DNA from 3 places in the Burkholderia anthinoferrum genome. Region 1 is predicted to be linked to each of the others. Evidence: predicted binding sites of a transcription regulator. Region 1 holds the regulator's gene; each other region holds the start of a gene.
The links. The regulator HrcA, encoded in region 1, represses chaperone genes, less so after heat shock. The targets are predictions, from matches to a motif close to TTAGCACTCNNNNNNNNNGAGTGCTAA.

Region 1 (4,667 bases):
CGAGCCGCCCGTGGTTGATCCCGATCAGCGGTGTCCGGTACGGCGCAAGCTGGCGGCCGATGCCGAGCATCGTGCCGTCGCCGCCGAGCACGATTGCCACGTCCGCTCGTGCCCCGATTTCGGCCGGAGTGAGCGCCGGGTAGCCGGCGATGCCGATTTCCCGCGCGGTATCGCCTTCGAACACGACCTCGAAGCCGAGCGTGGCAATGCTGTCCGCCAGCGTGGCGAGCGGCTCGGCGATGCCGGGCGTGTTGCTCCGGCCGACGAGCGCGACAGTGTTGAACTGATTACCGGTTTTCATGCCGGCATTACACCATAGCTCGTTGACGAAAAGAACCGCCCGTGCGCCGACGGGGCCGGATCGGGCCGGCCCGCGCAATGGTGGCCGACGCCACTCGCCGTGCTTGCGCGGTTGCGCTAAAATTTTCCACCATGCTAGATCCTCGCGCACGAACCCTCCTGAAAACCCTGATCGAACGGTATATCGCCGACGGTCAGCCAGTCGGATCGCGCACGTTGTCCCGTTACTCCGGGCTCGAGCTGAGCCCGGCGACGATCCGCAACGTGATGTCCGACCTGGAGGAGCTCGGCCTCGTGTCGAGCCCGCACACGTCGGCCGGCCGCGTGCCGACGCCGCGCGGCTACCGGCTGTTCGTCGACACGATGCTGACGGTCGAGGCGCCGATCGACGCGGAGGCCGTCGCGCGTCAGGTGCAGAACACGCTGCAGGCCGGCGAGCCGCAGCAGCGGGTGGTGGCGGCCGCCGCGAGCGTGCTGTCGAACCTGTCGCAGTTCGCGGGCGTCGTGCTGACGCCGCGTCGCAGCCACGTGTTCAAGCAGATCGAATTCATGCGCCTGTCCGACAAGCGCATCCTGCTGATCATCGTCACGCCCGAGGGCGACGTGCAGAACCGCATGCTCGCGACGCCGCGCGACTATTCGCCGTCGCAGCTGACCGAGGCGTCCAACTACATCAACGCGCATTTCGCCGGCCTGTCGTTCGACGAGGTTCGTCGCCGCCTGCGCGACGAGATCGACCAGTTGCGCGGCGACATGACGACGCTGATGCACGCGGCCGTGACGGCCAGCACCGAGGTGCCCGACACCGAGGACACCGTGCTGATTTCCGGCGAGCGCAACCTGCTCGAGGTGGCGGACCTGTCGTCCGACATGGCGCGGCTGCGCAAGCTGTTCGACGTATTCGACCAAAAGACGGGCCTCCTGCAACTGCTCGACGTGTCGAGCCACGCCCAGGGCGTGCAGATCTTCATCGGCGGCGAATCGACGCTCGTGCCGATCGAGGAAATGAGCGTCGTGACCGCGCCTTACGAGGTGAACGGCAAGATCGTCGGCACGCTCGGCGTGATCGGCCCGACCCGCATGGCGTACAACCGCGTGATACCGATCGTCGACATCACCGCGCGCCTGCTGTCGCTCACGCTGAGCCAGCAGTAGCAGCCGCCCCCGACGCCGTCCCGCCATCGTGCCGCGGCGTCGCGCGCGCCGCCAGTCGGCCGAACGGCCAGCCGACCCGAGCGCTGCGGCCCGCTATAATTGAGGGCCGTCCGACTGCGTGCCCCGAGCACGTTCCTGCCCATGCGTTTCGATCTTGAGCCGCCATCGAGTGTCGCGGCTGCCCATCGCATCGGTGTGCTGCTGATCAATCTCGGCACGCCCGACGCGCCCACCCCGCGCGCGGTGCGGCGCTACCTGGCCGAATTCCTGTCGGATCCGCGGGTCGTCGAAATTCCGCAGGCCGTCTGGCAGGTGCTGCTGCGCACGCTGATCCTGCCGCTGCGCGGCCGCGCGTCCGCGAAGAAATACGCGGCCGTCTGGATGCCCGAGGGCTCGCCGCTGCGTGTCTACACCGAGCGCCAGACCGACAGCGTGCGGCACCTGCTCGCGTCGAACGGCTATCACGTGATGGTCGACTACGCGATGCGCTACGGCAGTCCGAACATTGCGCACGCGCTCGCGCAGTTCAAGCGGGCGGGCGTCGAGCGCGTGCTGCTGATGCCGATGTATCCGCAATACTCGGCGTCGACCACCGCCACCGCGTTCGATGCCGCGTTCGGCGCGCTCGCGCGCATGCGCAATCAGCCGGAAGTGCGCACGGTGCGGCACTACGCCGACCATCCGGCCTATATCCACGCGCTGGCCGAGCAGGTGCGCCAGTACTGGGCGCAGCACGGCCGGCCCGATTTCGCGGCCGGCGACAAGCTGGTGCTGAGTTTCCACGGCGTGCCGAAGCGCACGCTCGACCTCGGCGATCCCTATCACGACCAGTGCCAGCAGACGGGTGCGTTGCTGATGGCCGCGCTCGGGCTGTCGGCCACCGAATGCCGCGTCACGTTCCAGTCGCGCTTCGGCAAGGCCGAATGGCTCCAGCCGTATACCGCGCCGACCCTGCGCGAATTCGGCGAGGCCGGCGTGCGGCGGGCCGACGTGTTCTGCCCCGGCTTCACGGCCGATTGCCTCGAGACGATCGAGGAAATCGGCATGGAAGTGCGCGACGAGTTTCTCGCCGGCGGCGGCAAGACCTTTCACCGCATTCCGTGCCTGAACGGTGCCTCCGCATGGATCGGCGCGCTCGGCGAGATCGTCGCGGAAAATCTGCAGGGCTGGCCCGTCAAGGCCGCGCAGCCCGAACCGGTCAATTGAGATGAAACGATTCCCACGCGCGCGTTGTTCGCCGTTCCCCGGGGCGGCGGTCAGCCATCACACGGCGGCCCGGCGGAGGCTTGCATGAACTACAGGATTTCCACGGAGCCGGGCGCGAAGCTGCGCATCGACAAATGGCTGTGGGCAGCCCGATTCTTCAAGACGCGCTCGCTCGCGACCGATGCGGTCGACAAGGGGCACGTGAAGATCGGCGGCGCGGCGGTCAAGCCGGCGAAGGACGTGCGGGTGGGCGACGAGGTCGAGATTGCGATCGACGGCATCGTCTGGCACATTGCCGTGCTGGGCGTGTGCGACGTGCGCGGGCCCGCGAGCGTCGCGCAGACGCTCTACGAGGAAACGGCTGCGGGGCGAGCCGCGCGGCTCGCCGAACTGGAGCGGCGCCGGACGTATCGCGAGCCGGCGGCCGAATTGCACGGCCGGCCGACGAAGCGCGACCGGCGCATCATCGACAGATTTTCTGGTGGGAGCTGAACATCTGGTCGAACGTCGCCCGCGCGCTTCCGTATTCGGTCGTGCGGTCGGTGACGGCCCCCGACAGGCAGATGGTGGTGGTGCCGGCAATGAGTACCAGCGCGACCACCGATATCGCAAAGGTCAGTTTCACGGTACTCCCCTCGAGAACAAGGGTGAAAACGGCGCCAGGTGGAAGGTCACGCGGCGGTCAGCTAGGGTAAACACGCTTTTCCGACGCTTGAGTGGAGTGTAGTGCAGCCGGCCTGTGTGCAGCTAGTACTTGCCGGGTAAGCGTTGTTACAGGCCGTTTCGCCCGAGGCGGCGGACGATGCGGCGCCTGCCCCGGCAGACGCGCGGTTGTTTCGCGGCATTGGAGAATGCCGGCGAATAACCCTCTTGAAACCGCAGTTTTCGCCCTTATTTGCACCAGTAATGTGCGGTGCCGCCGGGTATACGTCCGGCGGTTGCCGATTTGGCTTCAACCTCTAATCGACTTTCAGCGACATGGAAAACACGCAAGAGAACCCGGCTACCCAATCGGCCGAAGACATCGGCAGCGAGAAGCAGGCGGAGCAAGGCGCCGCACCCGCCGCCGAAGCCGCCGACGCGGCGCTCGCGGAGGCTCAAGCCAAGGTCGCCGAGCTCCAGGAAAGCTTCCTGCGGGCGAAGGCCGAAACCGAGAACGTGCGCCGCCGCGCGCAGGACGACGTGTCGAAGGCGCACAAGTTCGCGATCGAGAGCTTCGCGGAGCACCTGCTGCCCGTGCTGGACAGCCTGGAAGCGGCCGTCAACGATACCTCCGGCGACATCGCGAAGGTGCGCGAGGGCGTCGAGCTCACGCTGCGCCAGTTGACGAGCGCGCTCGAGAAGGGCCGCGTCGTCGCGATCAATCCGGTCGGCGAGAAGTTCGATCCGCACCAGCACCAGGCCATTTCGATGGTGCCGGCCGAGCAGGAGCCGAACACCGTCGTCACGGTGCTGCAAAAGGGCTACATGATCGCCGACCGCGTGCTGCGCCCCGCGCTCGTCACCGTCGCGCAGCCGAAGTAAGGCGGCCGACATGGTGCCCGCCGGCGTCGATCCGGCCGCGTTCGACGCGTTCGACATGCAGGCGCTCGACGCCGGCACGTTCGACGCGGCCGTCGACGGCGCGGGCGATGCGCTGGCCGTGGTGTTCTTCTGGGGTGTCGACTGCTTCAACTGCGAAATCGCGAAGAAGGCGATGCTCGCCCAGCCCGACGCGATCCGCGCGCTGGGCCTGAAGTGGTTCCATTGCAACGTGTACGAGCACCATCAGCTGGGGCGCCGCTTCGGGCTGCACGGCGTGCCGACGTGGTTCTTCTTCCACCGCGGCAAGCGGTTGGGCCGCGCGACGGGCTGGCATGGTCTCGCGCAGTTCCAGGCAGCGGTTGCGGCGGCACGCGCGAAGATCGGCGCGGCGGCCGGTGCCCCGTCCCGCGAGGGCACCGGCCCACACGATCCGCTGGCCGGCGGCGATTGAAAAAATTTAATATCCGCATCGCTCGTCGGGT
Region 2 (4,667 bases), on a different contig from region 1:
GAGCGCATCCTGGCATAGAGTTGGCGTCATGCGTTCCTTTCCGAACACCCTCCGAATTACCTCCGGCCGCCTAGCGCGGCCGCTATCGCTACGACTAGCCTAAGGCTGTCGTAGCGCCGTGTGCTGTCCGCACGGTCCTCCCAGCAGTTCCTCGCCGTACCCCTCTCGCAGTTTTTACAACCCGAAGTCGTCAGCCTTCGTCCGTCCATCCGTCGGCCGATTCGCGAAGATCATCCGCATCCATGGCGCCATCGCGCGCCGGGGGTGCGAGGCAGCGCCAACCATCGCCCATGCCGCCCGTCTTCGCTCGCGACTTGAGACCCGAGGTCCAGAAGATGATGCGCAATCCGCAAGACAAGTACCGTCCGTTCGAGCCCGTCCGCCTCAATGGCCGCCGCTGGCCGGCCCGCACCATCGAGCGCGCGCCCGTGTGGATGAGCACCGACCTGCGCGACGGCAACCAGTCGCTGATCGAGCCGATGAGCATCGAGCAGAAGCTCGAGTTCTTCGAGATGCTGATCGCGATCGGATTCAAGGAGATCGAAGTCGGCTTTCCGTCGGCGTCGCAAACCGATTTCGATTTCGTCCGCAAGCTGATCGACGACAAGCGGATTCCCGACGACGTGACGATCGAGGTGCTCGTGCAGTCGCGCGAAGACCTGATCGCGCGCACGTTCGACGCGCTCGAAGGCGTGCCGCGCGCGATCGTGCACCTGTACAACGCGGTCTGCCCGTCGTTCCGCCGCATCGTGTTCGGGATGTCGAAGGACGACGTGAAGGCGCTCGCGATCGACGGCACGCGCATCATCAAGGAACACGCCGCCGCGCGCCCCGATACGCACTGGACGTTCCAGTACTCGCCGGAAACCTTCAGCATGACCGAGCTGACGTTCGCGCGCGAGATCTGCGACGCGGTCGCGCAGACGTGGCGTCCGACCCGCGACCACAAGATGATCGTCAACCTGCCGGCCACCGTCGAAGCCGCGACCCCGAACGTGTTCGCCGACCAGATCGAATGGATGGACCGCAACCTCGCGTATCGCGACAGCATCGTGCTGTCCGTGCATCCGCACAACGATCGCGGCACGGCGGTCGCGGCGGCCGAACTCGCGCTGCTCGCGGGCGCCGACCGCATCGAGGGCTGCCTGTTCGGCAACGGCGAGCGCACCGGCAACGTCGATCTCGTCACGCTCGCGTTGAACCTCTACACGCAAGGCATCGACCCGGGCCTCGATTTCTCCGACATCGATGCGGTGCGCCGCGTCGTCGAGCGCTGCAACCAGATTCCGGTGCATCCGCGCCACCCGTACGCGGGCGACCTCGTGTTCACCGCGTTTTCCGGCTCGCACCAGGACGCGATCCGCAAGGGCTTCGCGCAGCAGCGCGCCGACGCGGTCTGGGAAGTGCCGTACCTGCCGATCGACCCGGCCGATCTCGGCCGCAGCTACGACGCGGTGATCCGCGTGAACAGCCAGTCCGGCAAGGGCGGCGCGACGTTCCTGCTCGAACGCGGGATGGGCTTCACGCCGACGCGCCGCGTGCAGATCGAATTCAGCCAGGCAGTGCAGACGCTCGCCGACGCGTCGGGCGAGGAAGTGACGGGCGACGCGATCTGCGCGCTGTTCGCACGCGAATTCCTCGAAACCGACGGCCCGGCCGCGCGCCACGGCAGCGGCGCGCGCTGGCGGAACCGCGAGATCGCGGCGGCGCCCGCCGCCGACGCGACGCCCGACGACACCGTGCGACGTTTCGCCGCGGCCTTTGCGACGGCCGCCGGCGCCGCCGTCGACATTGCGTCGTGCGAACACGTGCGCGCCGCGGACGGCCGGATCGCGGTATCGGTCGGCTGCCGGGTCGGCGACGCGCCGCTGCGGCACGGCGTCGGCGTGCACGCCGATGCGGCGAGCGCGGCGCTCGATGCGCTCGTCAGCGCGATCAACCGCTCGGGATGGCACTGCGCGGATCGCCGCGCCGCGGCCTGAGCGCCGGGCTTCGATGCAGGGTTGAATGTCAGCGAGCGGTGCGTGACCGCCCGTGCGCCGCGCGATCCGCGCCGCACGAGGCAGCAAAAAGCGGCTCAGAAGGCCGCTTCGGTCGAGGCATGAAAAGGGACACTACCCGGGGGCGCCACCCGCGCTCATGTTTCGGTCGCGCACCGCGTCGCCTGCCACGCGAGCAGCCGCCACTGCCCGTGCTCGTGCGTGTGCACGGCCGTGTAGGCAATCGGAAACACGAGGCCGCCATTGTTCGTTTCCATCTCGATCAACGCGCGCCCGGTCACGACGCAGGTGGCATCGCCGACGGGCAGCAGGTCCTGCGACTGGACCTCGATCTGACGATAGCGGCGGCGGCCGGCGACGATGGCGTCGATGAACTGCTGCTTGGTTTCGCGTTTGCCGTTGGTGTGCACGAAGAACACCTTGTCCGACAATTGCGCGTCGAGCGCCTCGCCGTCGCCGTCCACCATCGCCCGGAACCGATCGCGCTCGAGCGCGCGGATCGCATCGACCACCTTCGCCATCGCCTGACTCCTCGGCAACGCGCCCGCCGTGCGCCGGCGTGCGGATCAGAAGTTGTACTGCAGGTAGAACTGGTGGAAATTTATACCAGGATTCGGCTCTTTGATACCCGCGTTAGACACATGTTGGAAACGGTAACCAACCTGATACTGTTGCCGTTGGCCGAACTGCGCGCCGACGCCGACGACGTCCGCGAACTGGAACGATGTCGACAGCGACAGATTGTTCGAGATCGTCGGATGCGTAAGGAACCGGATGCCGGCGCCGGCCTCGACGAACGGGCGAACCTGGCCCGCGCTCTTGATGAAACGGAACATCGGCGTCGCGCCGAATTCACCGATGTTGGCGTGCACGTTGCCGCCGGTGTGCCAGTAGCCGACATGGCCTTCCATCACGAACGCGAAGTGCCAGCCGCCGATTTCCCACCAGTTCCAGCCCGGATCCCAGACCACGCCGAGATCGGCCTTGTCGATCCCGTGGCGATCGGAAAATCCGCCGCCCGCCTGGATTCCCCAGCGATCCGCGAAAGCCGCACCCGATCCGCCCAGGAGAGACGCCGCCAGCGTCGCGTGCAGCACCACCCGGCCGCGGGGCCGACGGTTCTTCTTATTGTTCATCTGACACTCCAACTTTGTGGGTTGAATGGAGCCTGCCGCGACGGCCCGGCCCGAGCGAACTGAATGGTATGGTAAAGGACTTTTCGGATCGGCATCACGAAGCGAAATTGTTTGCTTCCAAAACGACAAAAATCGAAATCGTCTCCCGATTCCCATCAGAAACAACGGCTTACGGAACTTCGCGGCGGAGGCCTTGTCGCAGAATAGACTATCGGCTCGACTGATTCGATAGAAAACAGGGAACTTGGATGCCCCCGTGGCCTCTAAGGAATTAGCACTCATCTTGCGGGAGTGCTAAGATGGCCTCCGGAATCTCAACCGAGACCGGGGGTTTGCCCCTGATTCCAAAGGAGTTTTTAGTGAGCAACGCCCTGACCCTCCCGAACACCCTGCGCCCGACGCCGGCCAAGGCCGAATCGGCAGGCTCGCTGGCGCTCGCAGCCCAATCGATGTTGCCCGGCCAGCTCGGCAACATCGACGCGTACATCCAGGCCGTCAATCGCATTCCGCTGCTGACCGCCGAAGAGGAACGCCGGTACGCAACCGAATTCCGCGAGGACAACAACCTGGACGCGGCGCGCCGGCTCGTGCTGTCGCACCTGCGTCTCGTCGTGTCGATCGCGCGCAACTACCTCGGCTACGGCCTGCCGCACGGCGACCTGATCCAGGAAGGCAACATCGGCCTGATGAAAGCCGTGAAGCGGTTCGACCCGGCGCAAAACGTGCGCCTGGTGTCGTATGCGATTCACTGGATCAAGGCCGAGATCCACGAGTACATCCTGCGCAACTGGCGCATGGTGAAGGTCGCGACGACGAAGGCGCAGCGCAAGCTGTTCTTCAACCTGCGCAGCCACAAGAAGAGCATGCAGGCGATGACGCCCGAGGAAATCGACGGCCTCGCGCAGGAGCTCAACGTCAAGCGCGAGGAAGTGGCCGAGATGGAAACGCGCCTGTCGGGCGGCGACATCGCGCTCGAAGGGCAGGTCGACGACGGCGAGGAGTCGTACGCGCCGATCGCCTACCTGGCCGACTCGCACAACGAGCCGACCGCCGTGCTCGCCGCGCGCCAGCGCGACATGCTGCAGACGGACGGCATCGCGCAGGCGCTCGACGCGCTCGACGCGCGCAGCCGCCGCATCATCGAGGCGCGCTGGCTGCAGGTGGACGACGACGGCTCGGGCGGCTCGACGCTGCACGATCTCGCCGCCGAGTTCGGCGTGTCGGCGGAACGCATCCGCCAGATCGAAGCGAGCGCGATGAAAAAGATGCGCACGGCCCTCGCCGAATACGCGTAAATCCCGGCGATTCAGAGCACTGCATCGAAACCGCTGCCCGACCGGCAGCGGTTTTTTTTCGTCCGTTTTCCACTGCTTTTGACGCGCTTTTCAGCGCGTTTCGCGCCCCGTTTCCCTCCCCGTTTCCCGCCCGTTAATTGAACTGATTCATCCGGCATTGCGCTATTTGCAGCGCTCATCCGCATAACCTTGATCCACCTCAATTTTTAACCCCTGTTTCGCGACGGTCTGCCGCA
Region 3 (4,667 bases), on a different contig from region 1:
TACTTGACCGTGTTGTTCACGCGAAACGTGTTGCCGGTATTGTCGTTGTCGAACGGATGCGCGAACGGATAGACGCCCCAACTGCCGTTCGCGGTGGTCGGCGCGAGATAGTCGACGAGCGCGTCGTACTGCCGGCCGAGCGTCAGCGTGCCGAACCGTGCGCTGCCGAGCCCGACGTACGCCTGCCGCCCGAACATGCGACCGCCCTGCGCGAGGGTGCCGCTGTTGACGTTGAAACCGTTCTCGATCTGGAACAGCGCGCTGTAGCCGCCGCCGAGGTCCTCGGTGCCCTTCAGCCCCCAGCGGCTACCCTGTGCGAAGCCGCTTGCCATCTGCCACGCGCCGTGCCCGCCGACGTTGTTCGTATAGTCGATACCCGCGTCGACGAGGCCGTAAAGCGTGACGCTGCCTTGCGCGAACGCGGGCGCCGCGCACAGCGCCGGAATCGCGACGAAAACAAATCTCCATTTCATTATATGTAATCCTTATCGATATGATTTACCGTGGCGAGCCGGCGGTTCATGGTCCGCCGCTCGCACAGGTGCGATGCTGCTTCCGTTTCCGGTGCGCGGCGAGCCGCGCACCGTCCCCTCGTGCCGGTCCCGCGCGTTACTTCGCGCCGTAGATGTCGAAGTCGAAGTACTTCCGGTTGATCCGTTGGTACGTGCCGTTCGCGAGAATCGTCGCGAGCGCGCGGTTGAATGCCTCGCGCAGATCGTTGTCCTGCTTGCGCAGCCCGAGTCCGTCGCCCTGCCCGAAGTACTTCACGTCGTCGATCGCCTGGCCGACGAACGCGAAATCCTTGCCCTGCGGCTTCTTCAGGAAACCGTCGCTGGCCGCGATCGACGCCTGGAATGCCGCGTCGAGCCGGCCCGTCACGAGATCGGCGTAGACCTGGTCCTGGTTCTGATACGACACGATCTGCACGCCGGCCGGTTGCCAGTTCGCAATCGCGTAATCGGCCTGCGCGGAACCCTGCTCGACACCTACCCGCTTGCCCTTCAGCGCGGCGGCCGTCGGCAGCAGCGGCGAACCCTTGCGCGCGATCAGCCGCGCGGGCGCGTTCGAGATCCGGTTCGTGAACGTGATCTGCTGCATCCGCTTCGGCGTGATCGTCATCGACGATGCGATCACGTCGAACTTGCGAGCGAGCAGCCCGGGGATCATCCCGTCGAAGCTCGACTCGACCCACACGCAGCGCGCACGCAACTCCGCGCACAACGCGTTCGTGATGTCGATCCCGAAGCCCGTCAGCGTGCCGTCGGGCAGCTTGTATTCGAGCGGCGGATAAGTCGGATCGACCGCGAGGCGAATCTCCTTGCCCGCCCAGTCGCCCGCCTGCGCCGTTCCTGCCGCCAGCGCCACCGCGAGCGCCGCCATCCATGTCTTCATTGCCAGTCTCCTTGCGTGTGTGAATCGTCGATCGAAAGCGTGCGGGCGCCTCACGCGAGGTAGCGCTCCGCCAGCGCAATCCAGTAGCTCGCGCCGATGGCGACGCATGCGTCGTTGAAGTCGTAACCCGGGTGATGCAGCCCGCAACCGCCGACACCGTCGCCGTTGCCGATCGACAGGTAGCTGCCGGGGCACGCTTCGAGCATGAACGCGAAATCCTCGCTGGCCGCGATCGGCTTCAGGTGCGGAATCAGCGCGGCATCGCCGCCCCATTCGCGGGCGACGTCGCGCGCGAACGCGGTCTCCGCCGCGTGATTGACCAGCACCGGATAGTCGTGGCGGTAATCGATCTCGGCCGTCGCGCCGTAACTCGCGGCCTGCCCGTGCACGATCTCGCGAATGCGCGTTTCGAGCAGCGCGCGCACGTCGGGCGAAAGCGCTCGCACGCTGAGCGCGAGCTCCGCATGCGCGGGAATCACGTTCGATGCCGTGCCCGCATGAATCGACCCGGCCGTGACGATGGCCAGATCCTGCGGATTGACGTTGCGCGACACGACGCTTTGCAGCGCCATCACGATCGACGCGCATACGACCACGGGATCGACCGTCAGGTGCGGCGCCGCGCCATGCCCGCCGCGCCCGGTCACACGCACGCGCACCTCGTCGGCCGACGCCATCGCCGGGCCGTCGCAGAAGCCGAGCACGCCGGCCGGCAGGCCCGGCACGTTGTGCATCGCGAACACCGCGTCGCAGGGAAAGCGCGCGAACAGCCCGTCGTCGATCATCCGCTTCGCGCCGCCGAGCCCTTCCTCCGCCGGCTGGAAGATCAGGTTCAGCGTACCCGTGAAGCATGCGCGTTCCGCCAGACAGCGCGCGGCCGCGAGCAACATCGTCGTATGGCCGTCGTGACCGCACGCGTGCATCACGCCGTCGTGCCGGCTCGCATGCGGCAGCCCGGTGGCCTCGCGAATCGGCAGCGCGTCCATGTCGGCGCGCAGCCCGAGCCGCTTCCCGGCGCCGCGCGTGAGCGTGCCGACCACGCCGGTGCCGCCGAGCCCGCGCGTCACCCGATAACCCCACGTTGTCAGATGCTTGGCCACGAGATCGCTCGTCGCATGCTCGTCGAAACCCAGCTCCGGATGCGCGTGCAGCCGGCGCCGCAGCGCGATCATCTCCGCCTCGATCGCCGCCATTTCCGGCTGAATGGATGAATGGTCCAACCCGATTCTCCTCGATGCATTCCGGTTGCCGATCGCCCGAATGACCGATCGTGCCCTAATCGTAGGTAGCGAAAATCCCGTCGAACAGCCGCGGTTTCGTTATGATGACAACCTTTCGTTGTCGGGTATCGCACCATGAGCACGATCAAGCTGCATCAGTTGCAGGCGCTCGTCGCCAGCGCGGAGGCTGGAAGCATTCGCGGCGCGGCACGCTCGCTCGGGCTGTCGCAGGCGGCCGTCACGCGTGCGCTGCGCGAGCTGGAGGCGAGCGAGCGCCTGCCGCTGCTCGTGCGCGCGCCGGAGGGGATCGGCTTCACCGACTACGGCAAGACGCTGCTCACGCACGCGAGGCTCGTGCTGAAACAGCTCGAACACGCGCAGAGCGATCTCGAACGCATGCGCGGCCGCGTCGAGGGCCGACTGAGCATCGGTGTCACGCCGTGGCTCACGATGACGTTCCTCGCGGAAGCGGTGCTGCGATTTCGCGAGCACATGCCCGACGTGCGGCTCGAACTCTACGACGCGCTGATGGCCGTCGCACAACCGCTGCTGCGCGACGGCAGCATGGATTTCGCGCTCGGGCACGTGCAGCCGGGCGGCACGCAGGAATTCGCATGCGAGCCGATGTTGCGCTACGAGACGTCGGTCATGGTGCGCGCCGGCCATCCGCTCGAACGCGCGCGGTCGATCCACGACCTGCTCGACAACGACTGGGTGCTGAACTTCGCGGCCGACGGGCAGGCCGCGCTCGTCGACTATCTGTTCACGCGCCACGGCGCCCGGATCGACGAGCGGCGCATCGTCCGCGCGCAGTCGGTCGCGATGTTGCAGACGATGCTCGAACAGGCCGACATGTGCACGTGGTGCCCGACGATTCTCGCGGCCGTGCCGCCGTCCGGCGACCGGATGCGCGCGTTGTCGCTGAAGGAGACGTTCGAACCGCGCGAGCTCGGCATCGTCACGCGCCGCAGCAGCACGCTCAGCGACGCCGCGCGCTGCTTCATCGATTGCCTGCTGCATGTCATCCGCCGGCACGCGCGATCCGCGCGCAAGGAGGACCTCGCGCTGTTCAAGACGGTGTCGCTGCTGATCTGACGGCCTGCACCGGCTGCTGTTCGTCCATAGCGCATTCGCGCAAATGCTTTTCGAAATCCGTTATTGGATCGCGCCGCCGCGCGTTTTTATACTCGTCAGCACTCTCTGCCAAAGAGTGCCAGCCAATTTCGACAGAACCGCACAGGACGAACCAATGAGCCTACGCCCCTTGCACGATCGCGTGATCGTGAAGCGACTCGATCAGGAAACCACCACCGCGTCGGGCATCGTGATCCCCGACAGCGCCGCCGAAAAGCCCGATCAGGGCGAAGTCATCGCCGTGGGCCCCGGCCGCAAGGACACGGACGGCCAGCGCATCGTGCCCGACCTTCAGGTCGGCGAGCGCGTGCTGTTCGGCAAGTACGCGGGGCAAGCCGTCAAGGTGGACGGCAACGAGTTTCTCGTGCTGCGCGAGGAAGACATCGTCGCGGTCGTCAATCAATAACGGAGCGCAATCATGGCAGCCAAGGAAATCATTTTCAGCGACATCGCCCGGTCGAAACTGACCGAAGGCGTCAACATCCTCGCGAACGCGGTGAAGGTCACGCTCGGGCCGAAGGGCCGCAACGTCGTGCTCGAACGCAGCTTCGGCGCGCCCGTCGTCACGAAGGACGGCGTGTCGGTCGCGAAGGAAATCGAACTCGCGGACAAGCTGCAGAACATCGGAGCCCAGCTCGTGAAGGAAGTCGCGTCGCGCACCAGCGATGCGGCCGGCGACGGCACGACGACGGCCACCGTGCTCGCGCAGGCGATCGTCCGAGAAGGCCAGAAATACGTGGCGGCCGGGCTCAATCCGCTCGACCTGAAGCGCGGCATCGACAAGGCCGTCGCGTCGGCCGTCGACGAACTGAAGAAGATCAGCAAGCCGACCACCACCAGCAAGGAAATCGCCCAGGTCGCGACGATCTCCGCGAACGGCGAGGAATCGATCGGCCAGCGCATCGCCGAGGCCATCGACCG

Region 2: the regulator HrcA is predicted to act here: its motif matches at 3,408-3,434, upstream of rpoH (RNA polymerase sigma factor RpoH).
Region 3: the regulator HrcA is predicted to act here: its motif matches at 3,803-3,829, upstream of C5F75_RS27895 (co-chaperone GroES).

The regions. Positions count from the first base shown of each region.
Region 1 is NZ_LFZP01000041.1:427,345-432,011, reverse strand. It holds gene C5F75_RS15435 (NAD kinase) at 1-301, opposite strand, end outside; gene hrcA (heat-inducible transcriptional repressor HrcA) at 433-1,455, shown strand; gene hemH (ferrochelatase) at 1,597-2,661, shown strand; gene C5F75_RS15420 (RNA-binding S4 domain-containing protein) at 2,746-3,153, shown strand; gene C5F75_RS36770 (hypothetical protein) at 3,125-3,286, opposite strand; gene grpE (nucleotide exchange factor GrpE) at 3,640-4,185, shown strand; gene C5F75_RS15405 (thioredoxin family protein) at 4,196-4,636, shown strand.
Region 2 is NZ_LFZP01000008.1:101,157-105,823, reverse strand. It holds gene leuA (2-isopropylmalate synthase) at 336-1,982, shown strand; gene C5F75_RS03500 (nuclear transport factor 2 family protein) at 2,138-2,521, opposite strand; gene C5F75_RS03495 (acyloxyacyl hydrolase) at 2,567-3,136, opposite strand; gene rpoH (RNA polymerase sigma factor RpoH) at 3,496-4,431, shown strand.
Region 3 is NZ_LFZP01000057.1:131,000-135,666, forward strand. It holds gene C5F75_RS27875 (porin) at 1-473, opposite strand, end outside; gene C5F75_RS27880 (ABC transporter substrate-binding protein) at 610-1,392, opposite strand; gene C5F75_RS27885 (M20 aminoacylase family protein) at 1,443-2,564, opposite strand; gene C5F75_RS27890 (LysR substrate-binding domain-containing protein) at 2,748-3,707, shown strand; gene C5F75_RS27895 (co-chaperone GroES) at 3,862-4,152, shown strand; gene groL (chaperonin GroEL) at 4,165-4,667, shown strand, end outside.